2 regions of the Streptomyces sp. CNT372 genome follow, and region 2 is predicted to be linked to the other one. Evidence: riboswitches for the same ligand, from Rfam matches in the RefSeq annotation. Region 2 holds a riboswitch; the other holds the start of a gene.

Region 1 (4,854 bases), on a different contig from region 2:
CGGCTCAAATGCTCTCCCGCTGCGCGGCCGGGGTTTCCCAGACTCTACCGCGCCTAACCATGCAGAATCGCCCCCTCCGCTTAGCTCGCGGAAAGGGCGATCCAGGTAACTCCGGGTAACTAACGGGCGTTGTGCACGAAACGCCCGGGCCGGCCCCGAGGCCGGAGGGCCCCGTGCCGGCCCCGTCGCTCAGCCGCGCCTCAGCCGCCGGTTCTGCCGCCGGCCACCGTCGGTTCAGCCGCCGGCCACCGCCGGGATGATGGAGACGCCCGCGCCGTCCGGCGTCGCCGTCTCCAGGCCCTGCTCGAAGCGCACGTCGTCGTCGTTCACGTACACGTTCACGAAGCGGCGCAGCTTGCCCTGGTCGTCCAGGACGCGGGCCGCGATGCCCGTGTGGTTCTTCTCCAGGTCGGCGATGACCTCGGCGAGGGTCGCGCCCTCGGCCGGGACCTCGGCCTGCCCGCCCGTGTAGGTGCGCAGGATGGTGGGGATGCGGACGTTGACGCTCATGCGAGGCCAGCCTCTCGGAAAGAGTCCAGGTTGGGTCGGATGACAGCGGTCATACCCGTCGTGGGGGCGACCGCGTCCAGGGTCTTGAGGCCGTCACCCGTGTTGACGACCACCGTCGTCAGGGACGGGTCGATGAGACCGGCCTCGATCAGCTTCTTGGTCACGCCGAGGGTCACCCCGCCCGCGGTCTCCGTGAACACGCCCTCCGTGCGGGCGAGCAGCTTGATCGCGTCCACGATCTGCTCGTCCGTGACGTCCTCGACCGCGCCGCCGGTGCGGCGGCAGATGTCCAGGACGTACGGGCCGTCGGCCGGGTTGCCGATCGCCAGGGACTTGGCGATGGTGTCCGGCTTCTGCGGCCGGACCACGTCGTGGCCCGCCTTGAAGGCGACGGAGACCGGGGAGCAGCCCTCGGCCTGGGCACCGAAGACCTTGTACGGCTTGTCCTCGACGAGGCCCAGCTTGATCAGCTCCTGGATCCCCTTGTCGATCTTCGTGAGCTGGGAGCCGGACGCGATCGGGATGACGATCTGGTCCGGGATCTCCCATCCGAGCTGCTCGCAGATCTCGTACGCGAGGGTCTTGGAGCCCTCCGCGTAGTACGGGCGCAGGTTGACGTTCACAAAGCCCCAGCCCTCGCCGGCCGGGTCGCCGATGAGCTCGGAGCAGAAGCGGTTGACGTCGTCGTAGTTGCCCTCGATGCCGACGAGTTCACCGCCGTAGACGGCGGCCATGACGACCTTGCCCTGCTCCAGGTCGTGCGGGATGAACACGCAGGAACGGAAGCCGGCCCGGGCCGCCGCGGCGCCGACGGCGCCCGCGAGGTTGCCGGTGGAGGAGCAGGAGAGGGTGGTGTAGCCGAAGGCGCGGGCGGCCTCCAGGGCCTGGGCGACGACCCGGTCCTTGAAGGAGTGCGTCGGGTTGCCGGAGTCGTCCTTGACGTGCAGTCGGCCCGGCTCGACGCCCAGCTCGCGGGCGAGGTTGTCGGCCCGCACGAGCTTGGTCCAGCCCGGGTTCAGGTTCGGCTTGCCGGCCACGTCGGCGGGGACGGGCAGCAGGGGCGCGTAGCGCCAGATGTTCTCGGGGCCGTTCTCGATCTGCTTGCGCAGCGCTTCCGGGTCGCCGCTCGGGATGTCGTACGCGACTTCGAGCGGCCCGAAACAGGCCTCGCAGGCGAAGATCGGGCCGAGGTCGAAGCGCTCCCCGCACTCGCGGCAGGAGAGCCCGCAGGCGGGTCCGAGGTCGACGGCACCGGCCCGGGAAGCGGTGGGGGAAGCGGCGTCCGTGGAGGTCGCGGCGGTCTGTGCAGCCATGGAGGCGAGGCCCTTTCTCCTCATCTTCCTCATGGCGCATCTCGCCATGAGACGGATTTGGCACCTTCCCTAGCCGGGAGCCTCGCTTCGTGGTGAACGAGACCGGCTGGAGGGTTGCCGGGGCTTCAACGGGCCGTTTCCCTCTGCCCCTCTGGATGAGCGGTATTCGATTGTCCGAACGGGACGACCCCGACATGCGACGGTCATCCGCGTTGTTCAAGACTGTAACCGAACCCCCGGACGGTCCGAGACGGTCGTCCGATCCGCGAGATGGAGATCACGTGCTGGAAGAGGTGGAGCGCTGGCTGGCCCGGCGGTCCTGGACGGTGGCCGACCGCCCGCTGGACCGGCTGATCGCCGCCAAGCAGGGCACGTCCGGCCGGCGGGGCACCACGGTCAGCGTCGTCCTCCCCGCACTGAACGAGGAGGAGACGGTCGGCGAGATCGTCACCGTCATCCGCGAGGAGCTGATGACGGACGCGGTGCCGCTCGTGGACGAGCTGGTGGTCGTGGACTCCGGCTCGGCCGACCGCACCGCCGAGGTCGCGGCGGCGGCGGGCGCGCGGGTGGTCCACCGGGACGCGATCCTGCCGCGGCTGCCGGCCGTGCCCGGCAAGGGCGAGGTGCTGTGGCGGTCCCTGCTGGTGACCGGCGGGGACGTGGTGTGCTTCGTCGACGCCGATCTGCGCGACTTCTCCGCGGACTTCGTCACCGGGACCGTCGGCCCGCTGCTCACCGAGCCGGACGTGCACTTCGTCAAGGCGATGCACGACCGGCCGCTCGGCGCCGAACCGGGCCAGGGCGGGCGGGTCACCGAGCTGGTGGCGCGGCCGCTGCTCAATCTGCACTGGCCGCAGCTGGCCGGCTTCGTCCAGCCCCTCGGCGGCGAGTACGCGGCCCGCCGCTCCCTGCTGGAGCGGCTGCCGTTCCCGGTCGGCTACGGGGTGGAGCTGGGGCTGCTGGTGGACGCGCTCGGCGCGGTCGGCCTGGACGCCCTGGCCCAAGTGGACGTCGGCACCCGCAGGCACCGCCACCAGGACGGACGGGCGCTGGGCCGGATGGCGGCGACGATCTACCGGACCGCCCAACTGCGGCTGGCTCGGGGCCACTTGGTGCGCCCGTCGATCACGCAGTTCGAGCGCGCGGAGGACGGGTTCGTGCCGCGGACCTACGCCGTGGACACGGAGGAGCGGCCGCCGATGCGCGAGATCGGCGAGTACGCGACCCGCCGCGCGGCCTGAGAGACGCCGCCCCGGGCGCAGGCGCGGCCCGTACGCCGGGCGCAGGGGCGGCCGATCCGGGCACAAGGAGCCGCCTCTGAGCAAGGGCGGCCGATCCCGGCGCAAGGGCGGCCGATCCCGGCGGCGACGCGCCCGGCGTACGGCCGCATCCGGAAAAGGGATGGTCGTTTTGTCTACCTTTTCTCCTTATGGACTCGCTCAGTCATGTGGACGCGCTCGTCCACGCCGCCGAACTCGCCCGCACCGGCTCCGCCGCCGAGCAGCTCTGGCTCCTCGGCGGGGTCGTGCTCAGCCTCGTCGCCGCCGGGATCGTCGCCCTCGCCGCGGCCCGTGGCCGGAATCGCGACCACTGACCTGCGGCGGAGCCGTACGCACGTTTGAGGGCGGGTGGTACGGGCTACGTTCGCCTACATGGTCACCGACGCTGCCCCGATCGACGCTGCCCGGATCCTCGTCGCGTCCAACCGCGGCCCGGTCTCGTACACCCTGACCGAAGGCGGCGGACTCGACGCCCGGCGCGGCGGCGGCGGGGTCGTCTCGGGCCTGTCGGCCATCGGCTCCGACGAGCAGTCCCTGTGGGTGTGCGCCGCCCTCGGCGAGGGCGACCGGGAGGCCGTGCGGCAGGGCGTCGGTGAACCGGGGGTCCGGATGCTGGACATCGACCCGGACGTGCACGCCGACGCGTACAACGGCATCGCCAACTCGGTCCTGTGGTTCCTGCACCACCTGCTGTACCAGACCCCGCTGGAACCGGCCTTCGACCAGGAGTTCCGCCGGCAGTGGGACGCCTACCGGTCCTACAACCGGGCCTTCGCCGACGCGCTGGCCGAGTCGGCGGCCGAGGGCGCGGCCGTGCTGATCCAGGACTACCACCTGGCCCTTGCCCCCGGGATGCTCCGCGAGCGACGCCCGGACCTGCGTATCGGCCACTTCTCGCACACCCCGTGGGCCCCGCCGGACTACTTCCGCCTCCTCCCCGACGACATCGCGGAGGAGCTGCTGCGGGGGATGCTCGGCGCGGACCGGCTCGGCTTCCTCACCCGGCGCTGGGCGGACGCGTTCACGGCGTGCGCCACGCAGGTCGTGGGCGGCACCGGCTCGACGGTCACCGGGGTGTACGGCCTCGGCGCGGACGCCGGCTTCCTGCGCGAGCGCGCGCACCGGCCGGACGTCGGCGAGCGCCTGGCCGAACTGCGCGAGGCGGTCGGCCCGGACCGGCGCACGATCGTCCGGGTGGACCGGACCGAGCTGTCGAAGAACATCGTCCGGGGGCTGCTGGCGTACCGGACCCTGCTGGAGACCCGTCCACAGTGGCGGGAGCGGGTGGTGCACATCGCGCTGGCCTACCCGTCCCGGCAGGACCTCGCCGTCTACCGGGAGTACACCGCCGAGGTGTCCCGGCTCGCGGCGGAGATCAACGAGCAGTACGGCACGCCCGGCTGGACCCCGGTCCTGATTCACGTCAAGGACGACTTCGCCCGCTCGCTCGCCGCGTACCGGATGGCCGACGTGGCCCTGGTCAACCCCATCCGGGACGGTATGAACCTGGTCGCCAAGGAGGTCCCGGTCGTCTCGGACGAGGGCTGCGCGCTGGTGCTCTCCCGGGAGGCGGGGGCGTACGCGGAGCTGGGCGACCACGCGATCACGGTCAACCCGTACGACGTGACCGCCACGGCGGACGCCCTGCACCGCGCCCTGACCATGCCCCCCGCGGAGCGCGCCGAACGCACCAAGCACCTCGCGGCGGCGGCCACCGCCCTCCCCCCGCGCCGATGGTTCCTGGACCAGCT
Region 2 (4,854 bases):
GGGCATGTTCGTGCACATGATGCGCGTCTTCTTCACGGGCGCGTTCCGCAAGCCGCGTGAGATCAACTGGCTGTTCGGCTTCCTGCTGTTCGTCCTGGGCATGTTCACCGGTTTCACCGGCTACTCGCTCCCGGACGACCTGCTCTCCGGCACCGGTGTCCGCTTCACGCAGGGCGCGATCCTGTCGGTGCCGATCGTCGGCACCTACATCTCGATGTTCCTGTTCGGCGGGGAGTTCCCGGGCCACGACATCATCGCCCGGTTCTACTCGATCCACATCCTGCTGCTGCCGGGCATCATGCTCGGCCTCGTGGTGGCGCACCTGATCCTGGTCTTCTACCACAAGCACACGCAGTTCCCCGGGCCCGGCAAGACGAACAAGAACGTCGTCGGCATGCCGCTTCTGCCGGTCTACATGGCCAAGGCCGGAGGCTTCTTCTTCCTGGTCTTCGGTCTGATCGCGATCATCTCCGCGCTGTTCACGATCAACCCGATCTGGGCGCTCGGCCCCTACCGGCCGGACCAGGTGTCCACCGGCGCCCAGCCCGACTGGTACATGGGCTTCGCCGAGGGTCTGATCCGTGTGATGCCCGGCTGGGAGATCAACCTCTGGGGCCACACCCTGGTCCTGGGTGTGTTCATCCCGCTGGTGATCTTCGGTGTGGTGCTCGGCGCGATCGCGGTGTACCCGTTCATCGAGTCCTGGATCACGGGCGACAAGCGCGAGCACCACATCCTGGACCGCCCGCGCAACGCCCCGACGCGCACCGCCCTCGGTGTCGCCTGGGTCGTCGGCTACGTGATCATGCTGCTGGGTGGCGGAAACGACATCTTCGCGACGCACTTCCACATGTCGATCAACGCGATCACCTGGTTCGTCCGGATCACGTACTTCGTCGGACCGGTCCTCGCGTTCATCATCACCAAGCGGATCTGCCTGGGTCTGCAGCGCCGCGACAGGGAGAAGGTGCTGCACGGGCGCGAGTCCGGCATCATCAAGCGCCTGCCGCACGGTGAGTTCGTCGAGATCCACGAGCCGCTGTCGGCCGAGGCCCGGTACGCCCTGGTCGCGCACGACCAGTACAAGCCGGCCGAACTCGGTCCCGAGGTCGACGAGAACGGCGTCCGCCGCAAGATCGGGCGGATGGAGAAGCTGCGCGTGAAGCTCAGCAAGGGCTACTACGGCGAGAACAACCAGATCGCCAAGCCCACGGCCGAGGAGTACCGGGAGATCACGGAGGGCCACGGCCACCACTGATCCCGAGCCTCCGCCGACCGGAGGTCGCCACCGCGAGGGCCCCGTCCGTACGCCGGACGGGGCCCTTCGCGCTGCCGCCGCCTGGATAGGGTGGAGACCTCTTTTCCCGACGGCCCCCGGCCCCCGGACCCCCTGGAGCGGACCATGAACGCATCGACCCCGGACGGCGGCGACAGCGTGGCGGACCTCTCCTGGCCCGCCGTACTGAACGCCCTCCTCGACAACCGCGACCAGAGCGCCGACGCGACCGCCTGGGCCATGGACCGCATCCTGCGGGGCGAGGCCAGCGACGCGCAGATCGCCGGATTCGCCACCGCCCTGCGCGCCAAGGGCGAGACGGTCCAGGAGATCACCGGCCTGGTGCGGACCATGTACGCGCACGCCAATCTGATCGACGTGCCCGGGGCCACCGTCGACATCGTCGGGACCGGCGGGGACGGCGCGAAGACGGTCAACATCTCCACGATGTCCGCGATCGTGGTGGCCGGCACCGGCGCCAAGGTGGTCAAGCACGGCAACCGGGCCGCCTCCTCCGCGAGCGGGGCCTCCGACGTGCTGGAGAAGCTGGGGGTCAACCTCGATCTCACCCCCCACCGGGTGGCGCAGGTCGCCGACGAGGCGGGGATCACCTTCTGCTTCGCGGTGAAGTTCCACCCCGCCCTGCGGCATGTCGCCACCGCCCGCAAGGAGCTGGGCATCCGCACGGTCTTCAACTTCCTCGGCCCGCTGACCAACCCGGCCCGGGTACGGGCCCAGGCCACCGGAGTCGCCGACGCCCGGATGGCGCCGATCCTCGCCGGGGTCCTCGCCGAACGCGGCTCCTCCGCGCTCGTCTTCCGCGGCGACGACGGACTGGACGAGCTGACCACCACCGCCACCTCCAAGGTGTGGGTCGTCCGGGACGGGGCCGTGCGCGAGGAGACCTTCGACCCCCGGGACATCGGCATCGACCTGGTGCCCGTGGAGGCGCTGCGCGGCGCGGACGCGTCCTACAACGCGGATGTGGCCCGCCGGCTACTGGGCGGCGAGACCGGCCCGGTGCGCGACGCGGTGCTGCTCAACTCCGCGGCGGCCCTGGCCGCCCTGGAGCCCACGGACGGCAGTCTGAACGAGCAGCTCGCGGCCGGTGTCGCGCGAGCCGCGCAGTCCATCGACTCGGGCGCGGCGCGGGCGGCCCTGGAGCGCTGGGTGGCGCTGAGCAACGCGTAGGCGCGGCGCGGCCGTTGGGCCGTGGCCGGGAGCGGTACGGGGAGCGGGGTCCGGATGCTGGACCCCGCTCTTGCGTGGTGGGCGGTCTGTGGCAGGATGCTTGCCAAGGTCATGAGTGACAGCGACTACGGCCCCGGCCCGCTGTCCGGCAACCCTCCGTCCGTGGCGGGGTGCCCCGGGTGAAGACCAGGCCGCAGGCAGCGAGGTCTGCGGCAAGCGCGGACCCCTTCACGGCTCTGGGGTCCTGGTCCCGAGGAGCTGTTCCGTGAGCAAGCGAATGTGCTAGGGCGTCCACCGCCCCTTCTTCACCCTCCGCACGAGGTGCCTTTCCTCCGGGTCCGGTCCGTGCGTCGAGGCAATCCCCGTGCCTCCGTCACGGGTCCGTCGAAGCCGTATCGCCTTTCACTGCCGGGAGAATCCGCCATGTCCGTGCGCCCTGACGCCGTCGCCACCGCCGCTCCGACCGCTGCCCCCGCCGCTGTGCCCGCGCCCGCTGTCGCCCCCGCCGCTGTGCCCGCGCCCGCCGCCGCCACCGAGGCCGAGCCCTGCTGCGCGGCCCCGCTGCCCGTCCTCGGCGGGGACGTCACCGTCCCGCTCGTGACCGGTGGCGAGGCCCCCTACGCGGCCCTGGACTACGCGGCGAGCGCCCCCGCCCTCCAGCGCGTCTGGGACGACGTCGCCGCGTACGCGCCCTACTACGGCAGCGTGCACCGGGGCGCCGGCTACCTCTCGCAGCTCTCCACCGAGCTGTTCGAGACCAGCCGCGCCACGGTCGCCGGGTTCCTGGACTGCCGGGAGGAGGACCAGGTCGTCTTCACCCGTTCCACCACCGACTCCCTCAACCTCCTCGCAGGGGCCCTGCCCGAGGGCTGCCAGGTCTTCGTCTTCGAGACCGAGCACCACGCCTCCCTGCTGCCCTGGCGGGACGCCCGGGTGACCTTCCTGGACGCGCCCCGCACCCCCGGCGAGGCCGTGCGGACCCTGGAGCACGCACTCGCCGACCGCGACCCCTACGGCCCCGCGCTGGTCTGCGTCACCGGGGCGTCCAACGTCACGGGCGAGCTGTGGCCGGTGAAGGAGCTGGCCGCCGCCGCCCACGCGCACGGCGCCCGTATCGTCCTGGACGCGGCCCAGCTCGCGCCCCACCACCCGGTGTCGGTCCGCGAACTGGACGTGGACTGGGTCGCGTTCTCCGGGCACAAGCTGTACGCGCCCTTCGGCTCCGGTGTCCTCGCCGGGCGCTCCGACTGGCTCCGGGAGGCGGAGCCGTACCTCGCGGGCGGCGGCGCCTCGCGCACGGTCTCCCGGCGCCCGGACGGCGGGGTGGACGTCGCATGGCACACCACCGCCGCCCGCCACGAGGCCGGTTCGCCCAACGTCATCGGCGTCTACGCGATCGCGTCCGCCTGCAAGGCCCTCACCGAGGCCGGGTTCGGCACCCTCGTGGAGCGGGAGCGGCACCTGATCGACACCGTGCGGGCCGGGCTCGCCGAGGTCCCCGAGGTGCGGGTGCTCTCCCTCTTCGGGGACGACGCGCCCCGGGTCGGCGTGATCTCCTTCGTCGTCGACGGCTGGAACAGCTCCCACTTCGCGGCCGCGCTCTCCGCCGAGTACGGGATCGGGGTGCGGGACGGGCTGTTCTGCGCGCACCCCCTGGTGCGCACCCTGCTCGGCGGCGAGCCCGGGGACACCGGCGAGTGCGGCTCCCCCGAGGCCGCCCCCGGGGAGAGGTCCCTGAACGCGATCCGGGTCAGCTTCGGCGCGGGCACGCCGGACGAGCATGTGCGTCGCTTCGTCGCCGCGGTGAGGGAACTGGTGCGGGACGGCGCCCGCTGGCGGTACCGCACCGAGGACGGGCGCTGCGTGCCCGACCGCGGCTGAGCCACCGCGCCGCGCCGCGGGTGCCGGGTCAGGCGGCCGGGCGGGTGCCCCCAGGTCCGTGCGCAACCCGCGACCCCGCGAGCCGGGGCGGTCAGGCGTCCAGGCCGATGGCGAACGCCGCCTCCAGGTCGTGCTGCGAGTACGTGCGGAAGGCGACGTGCGTGTCCGTGCCCTCCACCCCGGGGATCTTGCTGATGCGGCCGGGGATGACGTCCGCCAGGTCGTCGTGCTTCGCGACCCGCACCATGGCGATCAGGTCGTAGGTCCCGGTCACCGAGAAGACCTCGCTGACGCTGTCCAGCGCGGCGATCGACTCGGCGATCTCGGGGATCCGGTCCACGCTGGTCTTGATGAGCACGATCGCGGTGATCACGGCTTGCTGTCTCCCTCGCTGGCCGCTGCTGTTGCAGGTGCCCCAACTCTAGACCCACCCCGGTACCGCACCCAGGCGTAGAGGAAGCCCGCCGTGAACCCGGCCAGGTGGGCCAGGTAGGCCACCCCCGGGC

What was found. A riboswitch is a leader RNA that binds a small molecule or an ion and turns the genes downstream of it on or off. The one in region 2 is predicted to bind S-adenosylmethionine.
Region 1: another riboswitch for S-adenosylmethionine. It lies ahead of thrC (threonine synthase); the one in region 2 lies ahead of C593_RS0118585 (aminotransferase class V-fold PLP-dependent enzyme).

Annotation. Positions count from the first base shown of each region.
Region 1 covers NZ_KB897779.1:406,075-410,928, forward strand. The annotation lists gene C593_RS0109730 (MoaD/ThiS family protein) at 235-510, opposite strand; gene thrC (threonine synthase) at 507-1,847, opposite strand; SAM riboswitch class I at 1,841-1,985, opposite strand; gene C593_RS0109745 (glucosyl-3-phosphoglycerate synthase) at 2,105-3,064, shown strand; gene C593_RS32950 (hypothetical protein) at 3,253-3,417, shown strand; gene C593_RS29270 (trehalose-6-phosphate synthase) at 3,476-4,854, shown strand, end outside.
Region 2 covers NZ_KB897783.1:337,691-342,544, reverse strand. The annotation lists gene qcrB (cytochrome bc1 complex cytochrome b subunit) at 1-1,258, shown strand, start outside; gene trpD (anthranilate phosphoribosyltransferase) at 1,403-2,467, shown strand; SAM riboswitch class IV at 2,575-2,692, shown strand; gene C593_RS0118585 (aminotransferase class V-fold PLP-dependent enzyme) at 2,891-4,348, shown strand; gene C593_RS0118580 (Lrp/AsnC family transcriptional regulator) at 4,440-4,721, opposite strand; gene C593_RS0118575 (rhomboid family intramembrane serine protease) at 4,718-4,854, opposite strand, start outside.